One region of the Allobosea sp. P4_E12 genome, then DNA from elsewhere that is predicted to be linked to it. Evidence: riboswitches for the same ligand, from Rfam matches in the RefSeq annotation. Region 1 holds a riboswitch; each other region holds the start of a gene.

The links. Region 1 has a riboswitch for thiamine pyrophosphate ahead of thiC (phosphomethylpyrimidine synthase ThiC). Riboswitches for the same ligand answer to the same signal wherever they lie in the genome.
Region 2: it holds a riboswitch for thiamine pyrophosphate, as region 1 does, so the genes downstream of both, thiB (thiamine ABC transporter substrate binding subunit) here and thiC (phosphomethylpyrimidine synthase ThiC) in region 1, are expected to answer to the same signal.
Region 3: it holds a riboswitch for thiamine pyrophosphate, as region 1 does, so the genes downstream of both, thiO (glycine oxidase ThiO) here and thiC (phosphomethylpyrimidine synthase ThiC) in region 1, are expected to answer to the same signal.

What each region holds. Positions count from the first base shown of each region.
Region 1 covers NZ_JBFUIY010000008.1:97,592-105,339, reverse strand. The annotation lists gene AC1DW9_RS12480 (hypothetical protein) at 1-159, shown strand, start outside; gene AC1DW9_RS12475 (copper chaperone PCu(A)C) at 268-747, shown strand; gene AC1DW9_RS12470 (dihydrodipicolinate synthase family protein) at 809-1,738, opposite strand; gene AC1DW9_RS12465 (fumarylacetoacetate hydrolase family protein) at 1,761-2,447, opposite strand; gene thiE (thiamine phosphate synthase) at 2,557-3,231, opposite strand; gene AC1DW9_RS12455 (hydroxyethylthiazole kinase) at 3,228-3,977, opposite strand; gene thiC (phosphomethylpyrimidine synthase ThiC) at 3,986-5,848, opposite strand; TPP riboswitch at 5,927-6,031, opposite strand; gene AC1DW9_RS12445 (hypothetical protein) at 6,114-6,314, opposite strand; gene AC1DW9_RS12440 (OmpA family protein) at 6,423-7,682, opposite strand.
Region 2 covers NZ_JBFUIY010000001.1:242,781-250,528, reverse strand. The annotation lists gene AC1DW9_RS01185 (lytic murein transglycosylase) at 1-524, shown strand, start outside; gene AC1DW9_RS01180 (RidA family protein) at 521-922, shown strand; gene AC1DW9_RS01175 (thiamine ABC transporter ATP-binding protein) at 938-1,636, opposite strand; gene AC1DW9_RS01170 (ABC transporter permease family protein) at 1,629-3,170, opposite strand; gene thiB (thiamine ABC transporter substrate binding subunit) at 3,175-4,194, opposite strand; TPP riboswitch at 4,261-4,372, opposite strand; gene AC1DW9_RS01160 (ABC transporter substrate-binding protein) at 4,529-6,118, shown strand; gene leuB (3-isopropylmalate dehydrogenase) at 6,401-7,510, shown strand; gene msrP (protein-methionine-sulfoxide reductase catalytic subunit MsrP) at 7,677-7,748, shown strand, end outside.
Region 3 covers NZ_JBFUIY010000013.1:172,575-180,322, reverse strand. The annotation lists gene AC1DW9_RS18510 (efflux RND transporter periplasmic adaptor subunit) at 1-602, opposite strand, end outside; gene AC1DW9_RS18505 (TetR/AcrR family transcriptional regulator) at 695-1,267, opposite strand; gene AC1DW9_RS18500 (aminoglycoside phosphotransferase family protein) at 1,625-2,437, opposite strand; gene AC1DW9_RS18495 (ABC transporter transmembrane domain-containing protein) at 2,599-3,603, shown strand; gene AC1DW9_RS18490 (MFS transporter) at 3,818-5,095, shown strand; gene AC1DW9_RS18485 (hypothetical protein) at 5,140-5,490, opposite strand; gene AC1DW9_RS18480 (response regulator) at 5,759-6,136, opposite strand; TPP riboswitch at 6,461-6,593, shown strand; gene thiO (glycine oxidase ThiO) at 6,650-7,748, shown strand, end outside.

The DNA.
Region 1 (7,748 bases):
CCGATCAATCCTGCCCTTGCGATCCCTCCTGTACCGCCTCAGCCGGTGGGCGCGCGCCTTGCGGCCCCGCTGGAGCGCTCCGTTCCCATTCGGACGGATGCCATCCATGGCGCGGTCCTCGGGCTGCCGCAATCGCGAGCGCCGCCGATCGCATCCTGAACACGGTTTCGTCTCTCCCTCTCGTCTCGCGGCCAGCCGGACAGGCCGCCGCAAGCCGGGATTTCCGGCCATTCGCGAATGGCCGCGACCTCTTTCAGGACCATGCTGATGAACAAGCCCGTTCACTACCTCGCCGCGATCGCGCTCACACTCGCGAGCGCCGCCGCCTTCGCCCATGACTACAAGGCTGGCCCGCTGAAGATCGGCCATCCCTGGTCGCGCGCCACGCCGGCCGGCGCCAAGGTCGGCGGCGGCTACCTTTCGATCGAGAATACCGGTTCGACGCCCGACCGGCTGATTGCGGTCTCTGCGCCCTTCGCCGGTCGCGGCGAGATCCATGAAATGGCGGTCACCAATGGCGTGATGACCATGCGCGAGCTTGAAAAAGGTATCGAAATCCCGGCCGGCGCCAAGGTCGAGCTGAAGCCCGGCGGTTTCCACATCATGTTCCAGGAGCTGAAGCAGCCGTTGAAGCAGGATGAGCGCGTCAAGGGCACGCTGACCTTCGAGAAGGCTGGTGTGGTGGAGGTCGAGTTCAAGGTCGAGGGGATCGGCGCCAAGGGCGCAGCCGCCGAGCACACGCACTGAGCGCTTGAAGACAAGGCGATGGCCCCCTCTCGTTGAGAGGGGGCCATCGCGATTCCGGCCTTCAGAACCTGGCGCGCGGGTCGTGCTTTGCCAGCCGCGTCAGCAGATAGTCCACTTCCGCCTTGGCCGCGGCCGTCAGACCGGCGCCCGGCTTGCGCTGGGCGTCGCTGGCCAGGATGCCGCGCTTCATCATCGTATATTTGCGGACGGCAAGGCCGACACCCTGCTGCTGCTCGTAGCGCAGCAGGGGGAGGTGCGCGTCGAAGATGTCATGAGCCGCGTCGCGCTTGCCTTCGCTGGAAAGGCGGACGACGTCGATCAGCAATTCCGGGAAGGCATAGCCGGTATTGGCGCCGTCAGCCCCACGCTCCATCTCGAAATCGAGGAAGAGCCCGCCATTGCCTGTGAGGATCGCGATCTTGCGCAGGCTGCCTTCCGCCTGGAACTTGCGCAGCGTCGAGATCTTCTCGAGTCCCGGCCAGTCCTCGTGCTTCAGCATTACGCAGGACGGGTTGTCCTGGACGATGCGGCGGATCACGGCCGGCGTCATCACCACCGAGAGCGTCAGCGGGTAGTCCTGGATGACGAAGGGAATGTCGCTGCCGATCGCCTCGACGGCCTGGGCGTAATAGCCGACGATCTGGTCGTCGGTGCGCAGGCTCGGCGGCGGGGCGATCATTACGCCGCCGGCGCCGAGATCCATCACCTGCCGCGCCAGCGAGCGCATAGCCGCAAAGCCCGGCGCCGAAACGCCGACGATGATCGGCTTGCCACCCATCTTCGCGACGGCGCGCTTGACGAGCCCGACGGACTCTTCCGGTTCGAGCTTCGGCGCCTCGCCCATGATGCCGAGCACGGTGATGCCGTCAGAACCGATGCCGGCGTAGAAATCGAAGAGCCGGTCGGTGCTCGTCCAGTCGATGGCGCCATCGGGCGTGAAGGGGGTCGGCGCAATGGGATAGACGCCGCGGGCGTCAGGGGTCAGCTGCATGGTCAGGTTCCTCGAAGTCTCTTCAGGCGATCCGGGTGCGGACGGTGCCGACGCCGTCGATGGCGCCTTCCAGCACGTCGCCCTCGACGACGGCGGCGACACCTTCCGGCGTGCCGGTGAAGATCAGGTCGCCGGGAGCCAGCGCGACGAGGCCGGAAAGATAGGCGATCGTCTCCGGCACGCTCCAGATCAGCTTGGCGAGATCGGAGGTCTGGCGCACGCGGCCATTGACCGTGAGCTCGATCTTGCCGGCCGCGGGATGGCCGCTATGGCTCGCGGGCACGATCTCCCCGATCGGGGCCGACTGGTCGAAGCCCTTGCCCATGTCCCAGGGGCGGCCGGTCTTCTTGGCTTCGCCCTGCAGGTCGCGGCGGGTCATATCGAGCCCGGCCGCATAGCCATAGACATGCGAGAGCGCCTCGGAGACCGGGATGTCGCGCCCGCCGGTGCCAATCGCGACGACCAGCTCCATCTCGTGGTGCAGGTCCTTGGTCTTGCTGGGATAGGGCATGTCGGTGCCGTTGATCACCACTGCGTCCGCGGGCTTGGTGAAGAAGAACGGCTCCTCGCGGTCGGGATCGCCCCCCATTTCGCGGGTATGTTCGGCATAGTTGCGTCCGACGCAGAAGATGCGGCGCACGGGGAAGAGCCCGCCACCCGCTACCGGAACCGCGTTGATGGCGGGCGGTTCGATCACATAATTCGTCATGACGCAGCGCTCCCTCGATGTCGTGCCGTTCATGGGCGAGCGACGGGCGCGAAGCAAGGGGCCGGGCGCTCGTGGCGGGGCTGCGCGCCCGGCATTGCCGCGTGACGGTTCAGGTGGATGCGGGAGCTTCTGGCGGCGTCGGCAGCAGCCGCTTGAGCACCGCGCGCAGTGCGCGCGCGGCGGCCTCGACATCGTCCTGCACGAACAGCGCGCCGATCACGGCAATGCCGTCAGCCCCTGCCTCGATGACCGAGGCCGCATTCATTGCCGTGATGCCGGCGATGGCTCCGACCGGGAGCGGCCCCAATGCGGCAGCAGCCTTGCGCCGCAGGGCCGTGAAGCCGTCGAGACCGAGCGAGGAGCCGGCATTGTCCTTGTGCGAGGTCTGGAAGACACCGCCGATGCAGGCATAGTCGATCTTCGCCGAGGCCAATGCGGAGAGTTCATCCTCATGCTTCAGCGTCGCGCCGATGATGGCGCGGGGCCCGAGCAGGCGGCGGGCATCGTTCGGCTTCATGTCGTCGGCGCCGAGATGGACGCCGTCGGCACCGGAAGCGAGCGCGACATCGACGCGATCGTTGATCAGCAGCGGCACCCTTGTGCCGTGCAGGGCCGAGCGGATGGCCCGGGCCTCGCGCACCATCTCGCGCGTCGTCTCGGTCTTGGCGCGCAGCTGGATCAGGGTGGCGCCGCCATCGACCGCGGCACGCGCCAGGTCGGCCAGCGAGCGCCCGGCCGCGATCTGCGGATCGACAATGCCGTAAAGGCGGATATCAACGCTCACCCGTGCTCTCCCATCCGTTCGCGCAGCGTGGCCTCGTCCATCCCTGCCAGCGCGTCGATCAGGTGCACGGCGAAGCTGCCGGGCCCTTGCGATGTCTCTGCCGCAATCTCGCCGGCGACGCCATAGGCGGTCAGCGCGGCGGCGGCCGCGACTGCCGGATCGCCCTCGACCGCGCAGCATGCCGCGATCAGGGCGCCCGCTGCGCAGCCGACCCCGGTGACCCTCGTCATCAGCGGATGGCCATGGGAGACGGACAGCATGCCGCCTGCGCGCATGATCCGGTCGACCTTGCCGGTGGTGACGAGCGTGAGGTTGCGCTCGCGCGCCGTCTTGAGATCGGCAGCAAGCGCGGCCATCTCGGTCGCGTTGCCGCGCACGACGATGTTCGGCAGGCGCAAGACCTCGCGCGCCACGCGCTGGCGCAGCGGCGAGAGTTCGACGAAGACCGGATCGAAGACCAGCGGTTTCTGTCGGTCGCGCGCGACCTCCAGCAGCTTCGGGATGGCGAGTTCGCTCTCGGCATTGATCGTGCCGATGTTGATCAGGATCGCGCCGGCGCCCTCGGCCATTGCCGCGATCTCGTCGACATGGATCGCCATGGACGGGATCGCGCCGAAGGCGAGCAGCATGTTCGCCGTAATGTTCTGCGCCACCGTATTGGTGAGGCATTGCACCCGCGGGCGGCTCGCTGCCACCCGCGCCAGCACGCCTGCAACGACCGTCGCGTCGAAGCGGGCCGCGGTCATCGTCGCGCTCATTCCGCCGCCGGCAAGTAGAGATTGCCGCCCTTGGCGAGGAATTCCTGCGATTTCTCCGCCATGCCCTCGAGCGCCGCGCGTTCGTTCTCGCCCATCGCCAGCACTTCGGCGCGCAGATCCTGCGTGATCTTCATCGAGCAGAATTTCGGCCCGCACATCGAACAGAAATGCGCGACCTTGTGGGCATCCTTCGGCAGGGTCTCGTCATGGAAGGAACGTGCCGTATCGGGGTCGAGCGCCAGGTTGAACTGGTCCTCCCAGCGGAAGTCGAAGCGGGCGCGCGAGACCGCGTCGTCGCGGATCTTGGCCGCTGGATGGCCCTTGGCGAGATCGGCGGCATGGGCCGCGATCCGATAGGTGATGACGCCGGTCTTGACGTCGTCGCGGTTGGGAAGGCCGAGATGCTCCTTGGGCGTGACATAGCAGAGCATGGCGCAGCCGAACCAGCCGATCATCGCCGCGCCGATGCCCGAGGTGATGTGGTCGTAACCCGGCGCGATGTCGGTGGTCAGCGGTCCCAGCGTGTAGAACGGCGCCTCGCCGCATTCGCGCAGCTGCTTGTCCATGTTCTCCTTGATCTTGTGCATCGGCACGTGGCCCGGGCCCTCGATCATCACCTGGCAGCCCTTGTCCCAGGCGACCTTGGTGAGCTCGCCCAGCGTCTCCAGCTCGGCAAACTGGGCGCGGTCATTGGCGTCGGCGATCGAGCCCGGACGCWGGCCGTCGCCGAGCGAGAAGGAGACGTCATATTTGCGCATGATCTCGCARATCTCGTCGAAGCGCTCGTAGAGGAAGCTCTCCTTGTGGTGCGCGAGGCACCAGCGCGCCATGATCGAGCCGCCGCGCGAGACGATGCCCGTGACGCGGCTCGCAGTGAGCGGGACATAGGGCAGGCGCACGCCGGCATGGATGGTGAAATAGTCGACGCCCTGCTCGGCCTGCTCGATCAGCGTGTCCTTGAAGACCTCCCAGTCGAGCTTGATCGGGTCGCCGCCGACCTTCTCAAGCGCCTGGTAGATCGGCACCGTGCCGATCGGAACCGGCGAGTTGCGCAGGATCCAGGAGCGGATGTTGTGGATGTTGCGGCCGGTCGACAGGTCCATCACCGTGTCGGCGCCCCAGCGGATCGCCCAGACCAGCTTCTCGACCTCCTCGGCAGCGCCGGACGTCACGGCCGAATTGCCGATATTGGCGTTGATCTTGACCAGGAAATTGCGGCCGATCGCCATCGGCTCCAGTTCGGGGTGGTTGATATTGGCCGGGATGATGGCGCGGCCGCGGGCGATTTCCTCGCGCACGAATTCAGGGGTGACGAATTCCGGAACCGAGGCGCCAAAGCTCTCGCCATCGGCATGGCGCTCGCGTGCGCCTTCGAGCATCGCGGCGCGGCCGAGATTCTCGCGATGCGCGACATAGATCATCTCGGGCGTGATGATGCCGGCCTTGGCGAACTCGTACTGGGTCGCCATCTGGCCGGGCTTCGCCTCGAGGATCGGGCGTGGGGCCGGGCAGGCGGRAACGAGCTGTTCAGGCGAGATATGGCCGTTATCGGCGGCAGTGACGGCGCGGCCGGGCACGGTCGTGAAGCCGGAGGCATCGAGCCAGGCGCGGCGCGGCTGCGGCAGGCCGGCATTCAGGTCGATCGTGACATCGCTCTCGGTGAACGGACCGGACGGGTCGTAGATCCGGACCGGCGGCTCGGAATCGGTGGTGAGCTGAACTTCGCGGAAGGGCACCCGCATCTCGGGATGGTCCGGCGGCGCGACATAGATCTTGCGCGAGCCGATGATCGGTCCGGTCGTCACGCTTTGAGGGGCAGCCTTGACGGTATTCTTCTGGGGCTTGGTGTGGGCGTTCATGGGATCTCCTCCTTGGTCCAAGGTTCAGGAGATCCGGGTTTAGAAGCGGTCCAGTCGCTGTCTGCGGGTACACGTGTGGCGCACGCCGCGTTCCAGTCCCTCCGCCGGTATGACCCGGATCAGGTTCGACGGGTTCGGCTTTGGACGCCATCTCAGCTCTTGCGAGCACCCCTCGGAACGAAGCGGAGGTTAGGGCCGGCGGCTCTTGAACGCAACCGGCAAGGGGCGGGATGCGGCCCTGCCATGCGGCGCCGGAATGCCGGGCTCAGGCGAGAATGTCGACGTTCTGGCCCTGGCCAGCGGCAAGAGTAGCCTTCTGGGACTCGGCACTCTGCTGCAGCATATCCACGAGCGCCTGGTCGGACGTCGCCTGCTGCTTCACCATCGCTGTCTGCAAGGTCTGGCGGGTCGAGGCTGCCTGGCTTGCGGCAAAGCCCTGCGCGATCGCGACGGTTGTCTCACTCATCTCAACTCTCCTTACGACAGGTCTTAAGCCGGAGAGCTTGCTGATTCCTGAATCCCCTGATCCGGGGAGACCGGCGCGACGGTCGCCCGCCGCGCCGGTTCTATTGGTTCACTGCGGCTGATTCTGCCCGGCCAGCAGCGGGGTGATGCGTCGGAGCGTGACGCGGCGGTTCTCGCGGGCGGCCTCCTGCGTCTGCACCTTGAGATACTGCTCGCCATAGCCCTGCGTCGTCAGGTTCTCCGGCGGCACCTGGAAATCGCGCGTCAGGATCTCGGCGACCGATTGGGCCCGGCGATCCGAGAGCGAGAGGTTGTCGACATCCGAGCCGACGGCGTCGGTATGGCCCTCGACCAGGAAAACCTCGTTCGGCGCGCGCTGCAGTGCCTGGCTGATCGAGGCGGCAATCACCGAGAGCCGCTGCGCCTGGTTGGGGGTGACCTCCCAGGACCCGGTCTCGAAGGTTACCGTGTCGATATCGACGCTGCGCATGCGGGCGCGCAGGTCCGGCGAGTAGCGGACCTCGTCGAGCGTGTAGCGGCGCGGGATCGCGGCGATCGGCGGGGCGGTGATCGTCTCATAGATCAGGCGCTGGTCGGCCTGCTCGGCGTCGACGATATAGCGCTCGCGCGGGATCGGCAGCGGCGGCGGCGGCAGCACGACGACCTCGTCCGAGAAGCGCATATCCGGCCGATCGCGGCGGGTGTTGTCGATCATCACGATCTCATCGCCATCGCGCATGCGCCGGGTCCGGCGGATCAGGCGGCCATCCTCGTCGGTCACGGTGATGATGCGGCTGCCGTCCGGCCGTTCGAACACGGTGACGTTCTCGTCTCCGCGCCGTTCGGTCCGTCCCTGCCAGCCGAGGTCGCGGAAGCGCTCGGTCTCGTCGCGGCGGATGATGGCACGGTCGTCGTCGCGGATGATCGTGCGACCGGGCTCGCGAATGATCGTGACGTCGCCCTCGCGGCGCTCCTCGCGGCGCCCGCGGACATCGTCGAGGCGCGTCGCGCCCTGCGTCGCCATGATGCCGCCGAGTACGCCTACGCCAAGGCCGATCGCAGCCGCGCCACCGAGGCCGATGCCACCGCGACGGCCCTGCCGGTCAGGCGGGGGCAGTTGCCCGGGTCCAGCGGCTGGAGGCTGGCCGGCCGGAGGCGGAGCGAGCGTCTGGCCCGGCTGCGGCGGTGCAACGGGCGGCGGGACTGCGCCGGGCGCGCGACCGCCGGGGGGCGGGGCGAGCGGGGCTGCTGCCGGCGGCTGAGCGGGTAGCGGCGCCGGAACCTGACCGGGTGTTGCAGAAGGCGGTTGGCCGGCTGGCGGCGCGCCGGGCGCACGACCACCCGGAGGCGGCACCAGCGGCTGGGTCACGGGCGGCTGAGCTTGCGGGGCAGTTCTTGGCACCGGCGCTGGTGTCGGGCGAGCCGCCGGGGGTTG
Region 2 (7,748 bases), on a different contig from region 1:
CCGGCTGGGTGACTGGCGCGACCTGGGGTTACGAGGTGCGCGTCCCCAACGGCTATTCCGGTCCGACCGGGCGCAATCCGAAGCAGCCGCTCTCATCCTGGGCTGCACGCGGGATCGTCAAATATGACGGCTCGGGACTGTCCGGCTCGGGCAATGCCGGGTTGCTGATGCCGGCCGGCCGCAATGGTCCGGCTTTCCTGGTCTTCAAGAACTATGACGCGGCCTACAGCTATAACGGTGCGGATTCCTACGCACTTGCCATATCGCTGCTCTCGGACCGCATCCGCGGCCGGCCGGGAATCCAGGCTGACTGGCCGACCGACGATCCGCCGCTCTCGCGCGAGCAGCGTCGCGAATTGCAGCGCCTGCTGAGCGCGCGGGGTTACAATGTCGGCGAGCCGGACGGCGCCGTCGGTTCGCTGACCAGGGCCGCCATCAAGGAAATCGAATCGCAGATCGGCATGCCGCAGACCGGCCGGCCGGGCGCCAAGGTGTTGCGCGCGCTCAAGGGTGGACGGGGATGACGATGTTGGATCCGAAGCGCCGGCTGATATCCACCGGTTCGCCGTTCGAGCTCGCCTTCGGCTATTCGCGGGCGGTGGTCGATGGCGACCTCGTCTTCGTCTCGGGCACGACTGGCTATGACTATGTCACCATGACGATGCCGGAGGATCCGGCGGAACAGGCGCGCAACATCTTCCGGACGCTGGACGCGGTCCTGACCGAAGCGGGCTCTGCACTCGCCAACGTCGTGCGCGCGCAGTATTTCGTCACGGATCGCAGCTATTGCGAACCGGTTCTCACCGTCTGCGGCGAAATCTTCGGGCAGATCCGGCCAGCGGCCGGCATCTATGTCGTATCCGGGCTACTGAAGCCCGAGATGAAGATCGAGATCGAAATTACGGCCCGGCTGCGCGGTTAGTCGGGACGGCGCGCTTCAGATGCCCAGGAAGCGCCTGACAGGCTCTGGTCCGTCCGACGCCGTCAGGCGCGTCCACGGGCCGGATGCTTCGACGCGGCCATTCCTAACGAAGGCAAAAAGGTCGGCATGGCCGGCCGCCTCTTCCGGCGTGTGCAGCGTCATCAGCACGGTGAGGCCGTGTTCGCGGCGCAGCGCATCGACGCGCTCGATCATCTCGCGGCGTAGCCCGGGGTCGAGTGCGCCGAACGGTTCGTCGAGCAACATCAGCGGTTTGCCGCGCAGGAGGGCGCGGGCGAGGGCGACGCGCTGACGCTGACCGCCCGAGAGTTCCGCCGGTCGGCGGGCTGCGAAGCCGGCGAGATCGACCGCGGCCAGCGCAGCTGCCACGCGCTCGCGCTCGGAGGCGTCGAGCCGCAGTGACGGTTTCAGTCCAAGCGCGACGTTTTCAGCTGCCGTGAGGTGCGGGAAGAGATTGTGATCCTGGAACAGGATCGAGACTGGTCGTCTGGCTGGTGCGAGCGGCAGCAGATCTGCGCCGGCAAAGCGGAGGGTTCCGGCCGCAGGCTGTTCGAAGCCGGCGATGGCATGGAGCAGCGTGGTCTTGCCGCCGCCTGACGGGCCGATGACGGCGCAGAGCGCGCCCGCTGGAATGACGAGGTCGTAGCGCGCCTCGAATCCGGGATAGTTGAGGGACAGGCCCGCCAGCTCAAGCATGACGCGCACTCCAGTGCTCGGTCAGGTAGGCGAGCCCCCCGGCGGAAAGCACCAGCACGAGCGCCAGCGCTCCCGCTTCATCCATGCGATAGGCGCCGAGGCGGTTCGCCAGCAGGTAGGGCAAGGTGGTGAGCTCGCCGCCACCGAACAGAGCAATGACGCCGAAATCGCCGAGCGAGAGCGCCGTGGCAAAGGCGAATGCGGCCGCCAGCGGTGCGCGCAGGGCTGGCCATTCGACGAGACGCAGCCGGGTCCAGCCGGCAATGCCGAGGCTCTCTGCCAGTCTTCCATGGCGCTCGGCGCTGGTCGCGAGTGGCGGTGCCAGCAGCCGATAGGCATAGGGCAGCGCCATCAGGGCGTTGACGAGCGGCACAAGCAGCAGACCGAGCATTGCGGGATCGGCGAGGTTGCGGGTCAGGACGTACAGCCCTGCCACGAAGGCGAAGGGCGGCAGGCCAAGCATGGTGAAGGCGGCAAGGTCGGGAAGTCCCGGGCGCGGCCGGCGTCCGCGCGCGGCGCTGGCGAGCAGTACGGCAAACAGGCAGGCGAGGAGGCCAGCGCCAAGCGCGATCGCCGCGCTCGTCGCGGCAGCCGATGCGAATTCGGCGGTCGCGAGCATCGGTACGGCTGTGAGGCCGCTTGCGATGCTGAGGAGAGGCGGTGCGATCCATGCCGTCGCCAGAATGAGAACAAGGCAGTCCAGCCGCCGCAGGGAAGGGGCGAGGATATCGGGGCGCACCGCATGGCGCTCGGCACTTGCCTCGTCGCGGGCCGCCGGCGCGAGTGCGGCGAGCGCAGTCGCAAGTCCGAGGCAGAGCACAAGCTGGAGGCTGGCGAGAGCGGCCGCGCGGGCGAAATCGGCCTCGAAACGGACCGCTTCGTAGATCGCGACTTCCAGCGTCGCATTGGCAGGCCCGCCACCGAGCGAGAGCACGACGGCAAAGCTCGTGAAGCAGAGCAGAAAGACGAAGGTGGCTAGCGCCGGGGCTTCGCGCCGGATCACGGGCCAGTCGAGATGCCGGAAACAATCGGCGGCGGAGAAGCCGAGTGCCGACGCCAGGCGCCTCCGCTCGCCCGGTTCGCGGCCGAAGGCCTGAAGCAGCGTGCGCGTCACCAGCGGCGTATTCATCAGCACATGCGCGATCAGGATACCCTGGAGCCCGTAGATCGCCGGCGGTTCAGCACCGACGGCACGCGCCAGGTCGCCGAGCAACCCGGAACGGCCATAGATCGCGATGACGCCGAAGACGATCACGATCGTCGGTGCGACGGCGGCGGCGGTCAGCACGGCGAGCAGGAGGTTGCGGCTTGGGAAGCGGCGGCGCAGCAAGGCAAGCGCCAGTGCCGTGCCCAGCAGAAGCGAGAGCAGCATCGACAGGCCCGCCTGGACGGTCGCTCCTGCGACGAGGCGAGCGAGATAGGGGCCGAGCGACGACAGGGCCGCGACGTCGCCGCCGGCTCGCGCCAGCCCGGCGAGCGAGGCGCCGGCGAGCGCAAGGATGGCAAGCGCAGTGAGCGTGGCCGGGCGGAGCAAGGCCTCAGCGGCTCGCTGCGGCGAGCCAGGCGTCGATGAAGGTTCGGCGCTGCGTGCGCACCTCGTCCGGCGTGAACAGCAAGGTTCGTTCCGGCTTGACGACATCGGCGAATGAAGCCGGCAGTCCACCTGTCGCCTGTTTCGCCGGCATCATCCAGTTGCCTTCCGGGATCAGCGATTGGAAGGCGTCCGAAAGCGTGAAGGCGAGGAAGCGTTTGGCGAGTTCCGGCTGCCGCGTCGTGCGCGTCATGCCGGCGAGTTCGACATGCAGATAGTGGCCTTCGCTGAAGGGGGCGGCCTTGTACTGCGTCTTCTTCTCGGCGCCGATGTGATAGGCCGGCGATGTCGCGTAGGAGAGCACCATGTCGGCCTCGCCCTTGAGGAAGAGTCCGTAGGCCTCGGACCAGCCCTTGGTGAAGGTGACGATGCGCGGCTTGAGCCTGGTCCAGGCGGCGTCAGCGCCGTCGCCATAGACGGATCGCATCCAGAGCAGGAAGCCAAGCCCGGGCGCGCTGGTGCGCGGGTCCTGCAGCACGAGCTTTGGCCCATTCGGATCGTCGACAAGCTGCTTCAGGCTGGTGGGCGGCGCGGCAAGTTTGGTTGAATCATAGACGAAGGCGAGATGCCCCCAATCGAAGGGCAGGAAGGTATCGTCAGTCCAGGCGATGGGCAAAGTGAGCGCGGCACGGTCCTGGCCATGGGGCTGGAACAGTCCCGTCGCCTTGGCTTCTGCAGCAAGGTTCATGTCGAGGCCGAGCACGGCATCGGCCTTGGTCGCCTCACCCTCCAGCTTCAGGCGCGCGACGAGGGAGCCGGCATCATCGCTTGCGACCCAGTTCAGCGTGCAACTGCATTGCGCCTCGAAGGCCGCCTTCACTTTCGCGCCGGGACCGTATTTCCCGGTGAAGGAGGAATAAGTGTAGACCGTCAGTGCCGGTTTCTCCTGGGCCATGGACGGCGTCGCGAGCAGGAGCGCCGAGAGCGCGGCGGCGATCCGGGTCAACCGGTTGTTCAGAAAGGTCATGGCGTCACCCCGCATGCATTCGACGGCAGGCCATGACGGTCGAGAGGGAAGGCGGTCTCCGGATGCGAGACGCCAGTGCTCAATCCCTCCGCCGGCACGATCCGGATCAGGTTCGACGGGTTGAAAGCCCTGCGCTTCCCTCTCAGCCCGAAATCGCCGGGCACCCCGTTGAGACGGTCAAGGGAATAGCGAGCGGGCCGGGGCGAGTCCAGTTGATGCCGCCTGGCCATCGCAAGGGCCATTGCGTCTGGCCGCATGGTCATGCTGGTATATCTCTTGCTTAACAGAAGGCAGGCGCGCCAGGCGCGAAAGCTCAAGAGCAAGGGGATGCCGAATGCGACTCAATCGCCGTCAGATTCTGGCCGGAAGTTCCGCTTTAACCGCTTCCAGCCTCGTTGGATTTCCGTCGCGCGCGCAGTCGCGCGCCAATACGCTGCGCTTCATTCCGTCAACGCCGTTGCCCTCCCTCGATCCGATCGTCGCTACGAGCTATGTTATCCGCAATCACGGCTATCTGATATATGATACCCTCTTTGCGACGGACGCGCAGTTCCGCATCCAGCCGCAAATGGTCGAGAGCTGGGAGACTGCGCCGGACGGGCTGCGCTGGACCTTCCATCTGCGCGACGGACTGATGTTCCACGACGAGCAGCCGGTCAGGGCGCAGGACTGCATTGCCTCGATCAAGCGTTGGTCGGCGCGCGATGCCTTCGGGCAGACTTTCGCGACATTCGTCGAGGGTTACGATGTCGTCGATCAGCGCACCTTCGCCATCCGCCTGAAGAAGCCCTTCCCGATGCTGCCGGACGCGCTCGGCAAGCTCTCCTCGAACGTGCCCTTCATGATGCCCGAGCGCGTGGCCATGATGGAGCCAACCAAGAACATCACGGAGGCGATCGGTTCCGGACCCTGGCGCTTCATGGACAAGCAATGGGTGCCGGGCCAGAACGCGATCTATGAGCGCTTCGCCAAGTACAGGCCACGAGAGGAGGCTCCGTCCTGGGCCGCTGGCGGCAAGGTCGCCAAGATCGACCGTATCGAATGGTTGCCGCTGACCGAGGTTTCAGCCGCAGTCGGCGCGCTGATGCAGGGCGAGGTCGACTGGTACGAACAGCCGCCGGTCGATCTCCTGCCCCTGCTCAAGAGCAATCCCGAGATCGCGATCGAGAACGTGCCGCTGGGACTGATCTTGCTGATGCGTTTCAACCATCTGCAGCCGCCCTTCAACAATCCCGGCATCCGCCGGGCGGTGATGATGGCAATCGATCAGACCGACTACATGGAGGCGGTCGTCGGCAGCAAGGACTACTACAAGGAGTGCAAGACCTTCTTCACGCCGGGCTCGCCGATGTCGACCGGAGCGGGCGGACAGGCTGCACTCGGCAACAATCTGGAGCGGGCCAAGGCCATGCTGCAGGAGGCCGGCTACAAGAACGAGAAGGTGTTGCTACTGGCACCCGCCGACCAGCCGATCGCCTATAACCAGTGCCTGGTGACACAGGAACTGCTGAAGAAGCTCGGCATGACTGTCGATCTGGTCGCGACCGATTGGGCCAGCTTCATCGGCAGGCGTTCCAACCGCGGATTGCCGGACCAGGGCGGCTGGTCGGTGTTCCACACGCTCTGGTCGGGCGCCGACGTGCTCAATCCCGCGCTGCATCCGCTGTTGCGCAGCAATGGCCCTGCCGCCTGGTTCGGCTGGCCGGAGGATGCCACGCTGGAAGGTCTGCGCGATCAGTGGATTGCAACGCCTGAGGTGGCCAAGCAGAAGGAGCTGGCCGCCTCGATCGAGAAGCGCGCCTTCGAGACGGTGCCCTATGCGCCGGCGGGGCTGGTGCAGCAGCCAATGGCCTATCGCAAGAGCCTGACCGGCATGGTGCTCTCGCCCGTCCAGTTCTTCTGGAACATGGAGAAGAAGGCCTGAGGACGGAGCACCCGTTGCCGTCGGGATACTGGCTGATGCCAGAGGCACTGCGCTAGCGGCTCCGATCCGGAAACCATCGTCGCGCTCTGCGACGGCTTCCAGCTCTCCGCTTCACTCCGGCCGGAGTGAAGCGGTTCGATGCTGGTGCCGATCGTACAGCTTCTGCTTGCCGCGCAGGCGCGCTGCCCCGCGGCTGCGCTTGCGTCACTCCCGTTCCCCGCCTAATCAGCCCGGCAAGGCCGCTCTGGCCCCAGCAACATCCGACAAACGCGTGAGGCGACCATGGCGACCCACAAGCTCCTCCTCCTGCCGGGCGACGGCATCGGTCCCGAAGTGACCGGCCAGGTCGAGAAGATCGTCGGCTGGTTCGAGAGGCAGGGCCTCGCCTCCTTCGCCATCGAGCGCGGACTTGTCGGCGGCGCTGCCTATGACGCGCACAAGGCGGCGATCTCGGAAGGCGACATGAAGCTCGCCCAGGATGCCGATGCGGTGCTGTTCGGCGCTGTGGGCGGCCCGAAATGGGCGGATGTGCCCTATCAGCATCGCCCCGAAGCCGGCCTGCTGCGCTTGCGCAAGGATCTTGGCCTGTTTGCGAATCTGCGGCCTGCGATCTGCTATCCGGCGCTGGCTTCCGCCTCCTCGCTCAAGCCCGAGGTGGTCGAGGGGCTCGACATCCTGATCGTGCGTGAGCTCACCGGCGGCGTCTATTTCGGCGAGCCCAAGGAGATCGTCACGCTGGAGGACGGTTCCAAGCGCGGCGTCGATACCCAGCTCTACACCACGCCCGAAATCGAACGCATCGCGCGCGTCGCCTTCGAGCTGGCACGCACCCGCCGCAACAAGGTCTCCTCGGCCGAGAAGCACAACGTCATGAAGACCGGCGTGCTCTGGAAGCAGACGGTCACGGCCCTGCACGCCAAGGACTACCGGGATGTCGAACTCGAGCATGTGCTCGCCGACAATTGCGCCATGCAGCTCGTGCGCTGGCCGAAGCAGTACGACGTCATCGTCTGCGACAACCTGTTCGGCGATATTCTCTCCGACGTCGCGGCGATGCTGACCGGCTCGCTCGGCATGCTGCCCTCCGCTTCGCTTGGTGCTGAAGATCCGGCCACCGGCAAGCGCAAGGCGCTTTACGAGCCCGTCCACGGCTCGGCTCCCGACATTGCCGGCAAGGGCCTGGCGAATCCGATCGCGATGATCGGCTCCTTTGCGATGGCGCTGCGCTACTCCTTCGGCGCCATCGAGGCGGCCGACCGGCTCGAAGGCGCGATCGCCGATGTGCTTGGCGCCGGCACCCGCACCAAGGACATCGCCGCGCCGGGCGCCAATGCCGTCTCGACCGCCGAGATGGGCGATGCGATCGTCAAGGCGCTGGAAGCGCGCGGCTGACGCGTCCACTCCAAACACTCCGACGTCATCCCGGTCCTGCGCTTCGCTTGGGCCGGGATGCATGGAGCCATGCGGTGAGGGGCCCGATGCCTCTCCCCCTCGTGAATTGCACTTGAAGCTCATCTGTGGACTAAGCTTCGCTCTCTGAAACGGAGCATGTCCGTCGATGCTGATCAAACGCCGCCCTGGCTGGGAATTGCCCGAAAGCCAGGCCACTCCCGAACATATCGCCATGAAC
Region 3 (7,748 bases), on a different contig from region 1:
TCCTGGGCCGACTGCGTGAAATCCGCGTAGACCGGGTCGATCTGCTGGATCAGGGCCAGGTTCTGGGTGGCGTCGGCGGTGACGAGCGCGCCCTCGGTGACCAGGGCTGCCCCGATGATGCCGGTGATGGGGGCCCGGACCTGGGTGTAATCCAGATTGATCTTCGCCTCCGCCAGCGCGGCCTCGGCCAGCCCGACATCCGCGTTGGCCTGGGCGAGCGCCAGTTCCGCGTTCTCGAAATTGATCCCGCTCGCCACCTCGCGCTCGCGCAGCGTCTTCTGGCGCGCAAGCTGCTGCTCGGAATTGGCCTTGAGGGCCCTGGCCTTCTGCAGCGCGGCCTGCGCGCTCGCGACCCTGACCTCGAAGAGCTTGGGATCGATCCGGTAGAGCACGTCCCCCTGCCTGACGAGGGTGCCCTGCTGGAAGACGCGCTCCAGCAGAATGCCCGAGACCCGGGCGCGGACCTCGGCGACACGCGTCGCGGCGATGCGGCCGGGCAGGTCGCGGACGACTGGAACGGCGCGCGGCTCGACCTGAAGGACGCCAACGGCAGGCGGCGGCATCTGGGACGGGTCCTGGGCGCTCGCCGCCGCCACCGTCATGGACAGGATGACCGCGACGGCGCCAAACCGGCGCAATAGGGATTGCTCCCCGACCTTCGACAGGCGGGAAGGGGCAGAAGCAGATTGGGAATTCATGGGGAAGCCGGAGTCTCTGGGATGAGTTCAAAAATGCTTTTGATGCCGTTCAGGATGGCGGCGCGTTCGGACGGATCGAACTCGCGGAACCCCTGATATTCGATGGACGAAAGCCCAAAGAGGGCGAGATAGGCCATCAGGGACGCGAAGGGCTTGTCGGTCCCCGCCTGGATCGCATCGAGGTCGCGGGAGAGCCAATCGCGCATGCTGCGCTGAAAGGCGTCCTCGTGGGACGCCGCCGCGCTGACCGCCATCGCAATGGCGCGTTCGTCCTCGGAGGGCTGCCCCGCGGCGGTGGCCTCGATCCTGCCGAAAAGTTCGGGATTAGGGGTCGCGACGGCTGCCGCCACCGCGGCGGCCACCTTCTTGTCGTCGGCCTTGATGATCCGCCCGATGAGGGCCTCGAGCACGGCGCCCTTTGACTTGTAATCATAGAGGACGCTGGATTTTGCGATCCCAGCCTCCTTGGCGACGGCATCGATCGAGAGGCCAGCCGCGCCGCGGCTGAGCACGACCCGCTCCGCCGCGTTCAGGACCTCTTCGGGATCGTGCTTTCTGTGCCTGCCCATATCGTTCCCTGGCGAAGGCGAAAAACCGGGTCGCCCGCATTGCGGAATTTATATACGAACGTTCGTACGGAAAAACAACCCTGTGCCGCCGAGGAGGCGAGGGGCGGAAATGAGGTATCGCGCGGCCCGTTTTGACGCGCGATGAGGGACTGGTCCGTCCATCGCCCCCTGAGGCGGGCCAGTCCCATTGATCAGAACACTGGGATTGCCCGAACGTTGCCGATCGGCTCGCGTGTCAGTTTGATTGCTGAATGGCATTGATCATCAGCGGCCAGTGGCCCGTGCCGATGGCCGCACGAAAGGCGGTTTTCCGCCAACCCCGCTTGCCAACCCGCCTGCGCGCTACCGCGCTGAACATCAACCCTTGTCGATTTCCGCCGCGGCGATCTCCGCGACGCGAAGGGTGGGCGCGATATGGTCGGTTTCCCCATCCTCGATGAGCCAGGTTGCCGAAAGCCCCGCCCAGGCGAGAATCCAGCGAAGCAAGCGGCCGCGTTCCAACTGTGCGGCACGAGCGACGACGTCCACCTGTCGGGCGAGCCGACCAGGCGCAGTGGCGACCGGATGATCTGGATTGCAGAAGAGATTGGCGTAATCGAAGCCGCGTTCGCCTTTCAGGCCCTTGGGATCGATTGCGAGCCAGCCTCGTTCGGCGAAATCAAGGACGTTCGCGTGATGAATGTCGCCATGCAGAGGGACGACATCGCGCGGATCGGCCAGAAGCTTGCGTGCGGCCTCGGCGCATCGGACGAAGATCCCGCCCTGAGGTTCAGCATGGAGCGCCCGAAACCAGTCGGAGAGCGGGACAAGATTCGATGGAGGGGCTGCACGCGGCTTGTGAAGCTCGGCAACGGCCCTGCAGAGCACGACGCTCGCTTCATCATCCCTTCCATGCTCCGCCATCGCAGCGAGCGAGCGGTTGCCGGTCGCGCGTTCGAGCAGGATCGCATCATCGTCGTGTTCAATGACGCGAGCAGCCCCGATCCCATTCCACCAGATCAGGAGACCCGCGCCCCGCTTTTCCTCCGGCACGGTCGCGATCTTCAGCATGGCCGACTCGCCGTTCCGGCGAACCGGGAGGAGGCGGCTGGTCCGTGTCAGGATCGGCTCGCCGTCTTCAGCCAGCGCCCAACGACGAATGTAAGGGGTGAAGTCGCTCTCGATCGCCATGTCAGTTTTCAAAACGGAAGCTTGCGGTTGATGGAAAGCGTTTGCCTGGCCTGGAGAGTCCTCGTTCAGGCAAGCGCATGATCTGACAAATCCCTGAAGCGGGGAACTTGTCTGCCGGGCCGTTCGTTGCCTCCCGTCCAGGCGTCGACAAGGTCCCTTCCGTGAGCAGCATCTTCCTCCCGCTTCTCAGGCGGATCAGGCCTAGCGAGACATCGGCCCCGGCGATCGCGTCCGACCAGACGCTGAGCAGCTTCGTCTGGCGCGCCAGCGGCGCCCATCAGTTCTATGTCGGCCTGATTGCGATGGCGGTGGCCTTGCTCAATTTCGCGCCGATCGATCTGCAGAGGAGGATCGTCGATGTCGCGATCGCCAACAAGGACGTCCGGACGCTGGTTTTCCTGGGGGTGCTCTATCTCGCGATCGTCCTGCTCCAGGCGGCGCTGAAATATGCGCTTCTGGTCTATCAGGGCTGGGTCAGCGAAAGCGTCGTGAAAAGATCGCGCGACCACTTGACGGCCGTTGCCACCGAGAGGGCATCGTCCGACGCGAACACGAGCGGACAGACGGTCAATGTCATTGGCCGGGAAATCGACGGGGTCGGCGGTTTTGTGGGGGTCGGCATCTCGGAATTCGTCGTCAACCTGACCTTTCTTTGCGTGATCCTCGGCTACATGCTGTACATCCAGCCGCTGATCGCGCTGATCAGTATGGTCTTCCTGCTGCCGCAGGTCTTCCTCGCGCTCTATATGCAGGCCGACCTCAACACGCTCGTCGAGCGGCAGGTTGGGCTGGTGCGCAAGCTCGGCGACGAAACCGTCGCCGAGGCTGGGAGCGGGTCCCGGAGCGGCCCAGAATCCAAGCCGACCCCGACGGAATCGGCCACGATCCATGCGATCTTTCGCAACCGGATCCGGTTCTATTTCCTCAAATACGGGCTCAAGACCTTGCTGAACGTCGCGAATGCCATCGGTCCGCTGATGGTTCTCCTCGTCGGTGGCTGGATGGTGATCCAGGGGCAGACGACGATCGGCACCGTCGTCGCCTTCATCTCGGGCCTGGAGCGCCTTTCCAGTCCCTTGCGCGACCTGCTCAACTTCTACCGCGAGTATCAGCAGGCGAAAGTCCAGTACCAGATGATCGGACGCTGGGTCGAAGGCAAGACCTGAGCCGGATCGAGGCCGGGTATTCCGCCCGGGGCAGGGGCGCCGCCACGGCTTCACCCGTCATCCCGGATCAGCGCCAGGGCTGTCGAATGGTCCGGCCCCAGTGTTGCAGGCGGGATCATTGCGGAAGCGTTTTTTGGGAATGCTACGGTCGGGACCGAAGCATTTATCCGCCCGATGCTGCCATAAGCGCCTGAGCCGCGTCAGGAGCTTCATCATGTCCTCTCTTTCAGCGAAGCCGCCGTTCTTCGGCTGGCATATCGTCGCTGCGACCTTTGTTCTGGCGGTATTCGGATGGGGCGTCGGTTTCTACGGGCCGCCGATCTACCTGCAAACCGTCGTCGAACGGACCGGCTGGTCCGTGGCCTTGGTCTCCGCGGCTGTCACCCTGCACTTCCTAGTCGGGGCGGTGATCATCGCCAATCTGCCGCGCCTCTATCGAAGCCTGGGGGTTCCCATGGTGACGGCGCTCGGGGCGGCCTTGCTTGCGACCGGGGTCGTCGGCTGGGCGATGGCCAGCGAGCCGTGGCATCTCTTCTGCGCGGCTTTGTTGAGTGGCGTGGGCTGGGTTGCGATGGGCGCCGCAGCCGTCAACGCGATCATCTCTCCCTGGTTCGTGAGGTCTCGCCCTGCGGCTCTCTCGATGGCCTATAACGGAGCCAGTATCGGCGGCGTGATTTTCTCACCTCTCTGGGTCGCTCTTATCCTCGCCATCGGTTTTCTCAAGGCGGCGATCGTGGTTGGCGTGATCATGGTCGCCGCTATTCTTGCCCTGTCGATTTTCGCGTTTTCAAAGACTCCCGGGCGACTGAACCAGTTCCCTGACGGCATTCGGCCAGCCGCAGGTCCGGCTGCGGTCAACGCTTCGGCTGTGGCGGCCATGCCAAAGGGATCGCTGTGGCGGGACCGTCGTTTCCTGACGCTGGCGGCAGGGATGGCGTTGGGTCTGTTCGCCCAGATCGGCCTTCTCGCCCATCTGTTCTCGCTGCTCGTGCCGGCCATCGGGCCTCAAAATGCCGGGCTGGCCATGGGGGGCGCAACGATCGCCGCGATCGCAGGCAGGACGGTGGTCGGCCTTGTCATGCCTGCCTCAGCGGACCGTCGTCTCGTCGCCTGCGCGAGCTATGCGGTCCAGATTGGCGGGTCATTGACCTTCCTGATCGCGGGCGATGCCAACGCAACGCTGATGATCATGGGCGTCATTCTGTTCGGTGCGGGGATTGGCAATGCCACATCCCTGCCACCGCTCATCGCACAGGTCGAATTCGGCAAGGCAGACGTTGCCCGCGTCGTTCCACTGATCGTTGCCATCGGACAGGCAGGTTATTCCTTTGCGCCGGCCGTGTTCGGCGCTCTGCGGACGCTGTCGCCAACCGGACTGTCGAGCTTCGATGGGGCAGCGCTGTTTGCGGTCGCTGCCGTGGTGCAAGCAGCCGCCATGGCCTGTTTCCTATGGGGGCGCCAAAGGCGCTCGCTGCCAGGCGCGACCGCATGACGGAGACAGGCCCCTTGGACCTGGCAGGGGCGAACCCTGTGCGGCTAGCCCTCGCCACCTGCGTCGGACAGCACCCTTGCCGGCACGGGGAGGACGGTCGCCCTCTGGCCGTTTTGCGTGGCCAGCCATTTCAGATAGCGCAGGCGTGCCGCCACCGTGTTGCTGCGATGGGTGATTTGCAGCCACTCAAGATACTCGGCGAGGCGAACGGTGATGATCTGGACGGTCTTGCCCTTGGCCAGAAGCAGCTCCGTCGCGGCAGCGAACTGGCGCTTCCATTCGGGATAGGAGCGGGGGATCCTGGGGTCCTTGCCGACCATGTCCAGCAAGGCAGGAAAGTCATCTTCTGAATACCACGGTACCAGCACGGTGTCGTAGTAATCGAACTTCCGCATGGCTGTGTCCGCCCAGCAATCGGAAAGCGTCGCCCAGCTCCGATCCTACCAGTTCTCCTGCTGGCTTACGAGTTGCGCGCAGTGCCTCACCGGTTTGCGCGCGGGCGAGTTGCAGATCTCGGGATATTCGGTCGGCGCCATCACGAAGGATGCAAGCCCTCCGTCGGGCACGGAAAGCCCGTTTCAAGCCCGTTTCCTGGGCTCTGCCCCGATCCCGCCCCGGCGCGGGGATCGGCCGTTTCCTTCGCGTCCATTCTGTCAGGCGCGCCTAGGCGCTGGCCGGCAAGGATTTCAGCGTCCTGATGATCTCGCTCTCGGTATAGGGTTTTCGAAAGAACCGGGCCCGCTCCGGCAATTTCTGAGGGTCGACCCGGACATGGCCCGAGGTCACCATCAGCCCGATCGGCGGCCATTTCTCGCGCACGACCTCGACCAGCTGCAGGCCGTTCAGCGAGCCCGGCATCTCGACATCGGTGAAGAGGATGCGGACATCGTCGCGTTGCTCGAGAATGGCCAGGGCCTCGTCGGCGGTCGCTGCCTCTACGGCGAGGTAACCGGCCTCCTCGACGAGCAAGGCCGCATACATCCTGATGATCGGCTCGTCGTCGACAACGAGAACAACCGGCTTTTCCGCGTCTGTAGGCACTGGGCTTCTCCTGAACCGCCTTCTTGTCGCGGCGGTAGAGGTCCAACGGCTCATGGACCGGAACGTTCCGCCGTCGCGCCTGCTTTGGGCGCTACGGACAATGCATGCTGTTGGCATGGCCGGCGGAGCGCTCCCTCGTGAAGCCGCCCGCCTGGCCGCGCGTGCCGGCAGCGGAAGCGGAGCGCGGGTGAATGGCGGCAGGCGAGGTGCCTCAGCAGCGCCTTGGACCCGCGAAGATTCCCGGCCCCTGGCCCGCCAGCCGGGGTCCTCCCGGCGTTCGTGTCGGATTGGCCTTGACCTCGCTGCCGCCCCGGCTCCAGACTGCGCGGATCCAAGGAGATCCCCGGCAAGGGGCTGAGAAACCGCTGGCAGACCGGGTGTCCCCCGGAGAGGCGCGCGGAAATCCTTCGAACCTGATCCGGCTCATACCGGCGGAGGGATGGAGCGTCGCGGCACTTGCCGGCAGCCGAAGGGTTGCCAGATCTCCTTCCCCGAGCGGGCGAGGAGTTTGCCATGCGCGGCCCGCCACATACCACCCTTCGCCGCTCTGGCGGCGCTTCCGGGCCTGTCGCCTGCGAGGTGCCGGCCGTCACCGATATCGCCATCATTGGCGGCGGCCTGATCGGTCTGTCCATCGGCTGGCGGCTGGCCCGGCGCGGCTTTGACGTGACCGTTTTCGAGCGTGGCACGATCGGGCAGGGGGCAAGCCTTGCCGCGACCGGCATGCTGGCCGCGGCCGCCGAGCTGGAGCCGGGCGGCGAGGAGCATCTGCCGCTGGCGCTGGAAAGCCAGCGGCTCTGGCCGGGTTTTGCGCGCGAGCTCGAAGCCGAGAGCGGGCTCGGCATCGACTATCGCCGGGACGGTGTCCTGCTGGTCGCGCTGGGGCGCGAAGAGGTCGAGCGCCTGCGTTTTCGCCATGACCTGCAGCGCCGCGCCGAGCTTGAGGCGGCATGGCTCGGCGGGGCGCAATGCCGCGAACGCGAACCCGGCCTGAGGCCTTCGGTCGTTGCCGGTATTTTCTGCCCGGCCGACCATCAGGTCGATCCGCCGCGCGTCATGGCGGCGCTGCGACGCGCCTGTCTCGCGGCCGGAGCGCATCTGGTCGAAGCCTGCGAGGCCGAGCCGGAGCTGGCCGGGGGGCGCGCTCTCGGCGTCTCGACGCCACGCGGGCTCTGCAAGGCTCCGATCGTGATTGCGGCCGCCGGCGCCTGGACCCGAATTCACGGGCTCGACATCCCCGTGCGCCCGCTCAAGGGCCAGTCACTCGCGCTCCGCAGCACGCCCGAGACCGGTACGCTTGCGCGCGTCGTCTGGACCGAGCAGGTGCATCTCGCCCCCAAAAGCGACGGCACTCTCCTCGTCGGCGCCACCATGGAAGAACGCGGCTTCGACGACAGCGTGACCGCTGGCGGTGTCTATGCCCTGCTCGACGGCGCCCGGCGCGCATTGCCCTCGACCGAGGAGATGCCGGTCGAGGCGATCTGGTCCGGCTTCCGCCCGACCTCGATCGATGATGCGCCGATCGTCGGCGAGACGGGGATATCGGGCCTGCTCGTTGCGACCGGCCATCACCGCAACGGCTATCTGCTCGCCCCCGTCACGGCTGCCGCAA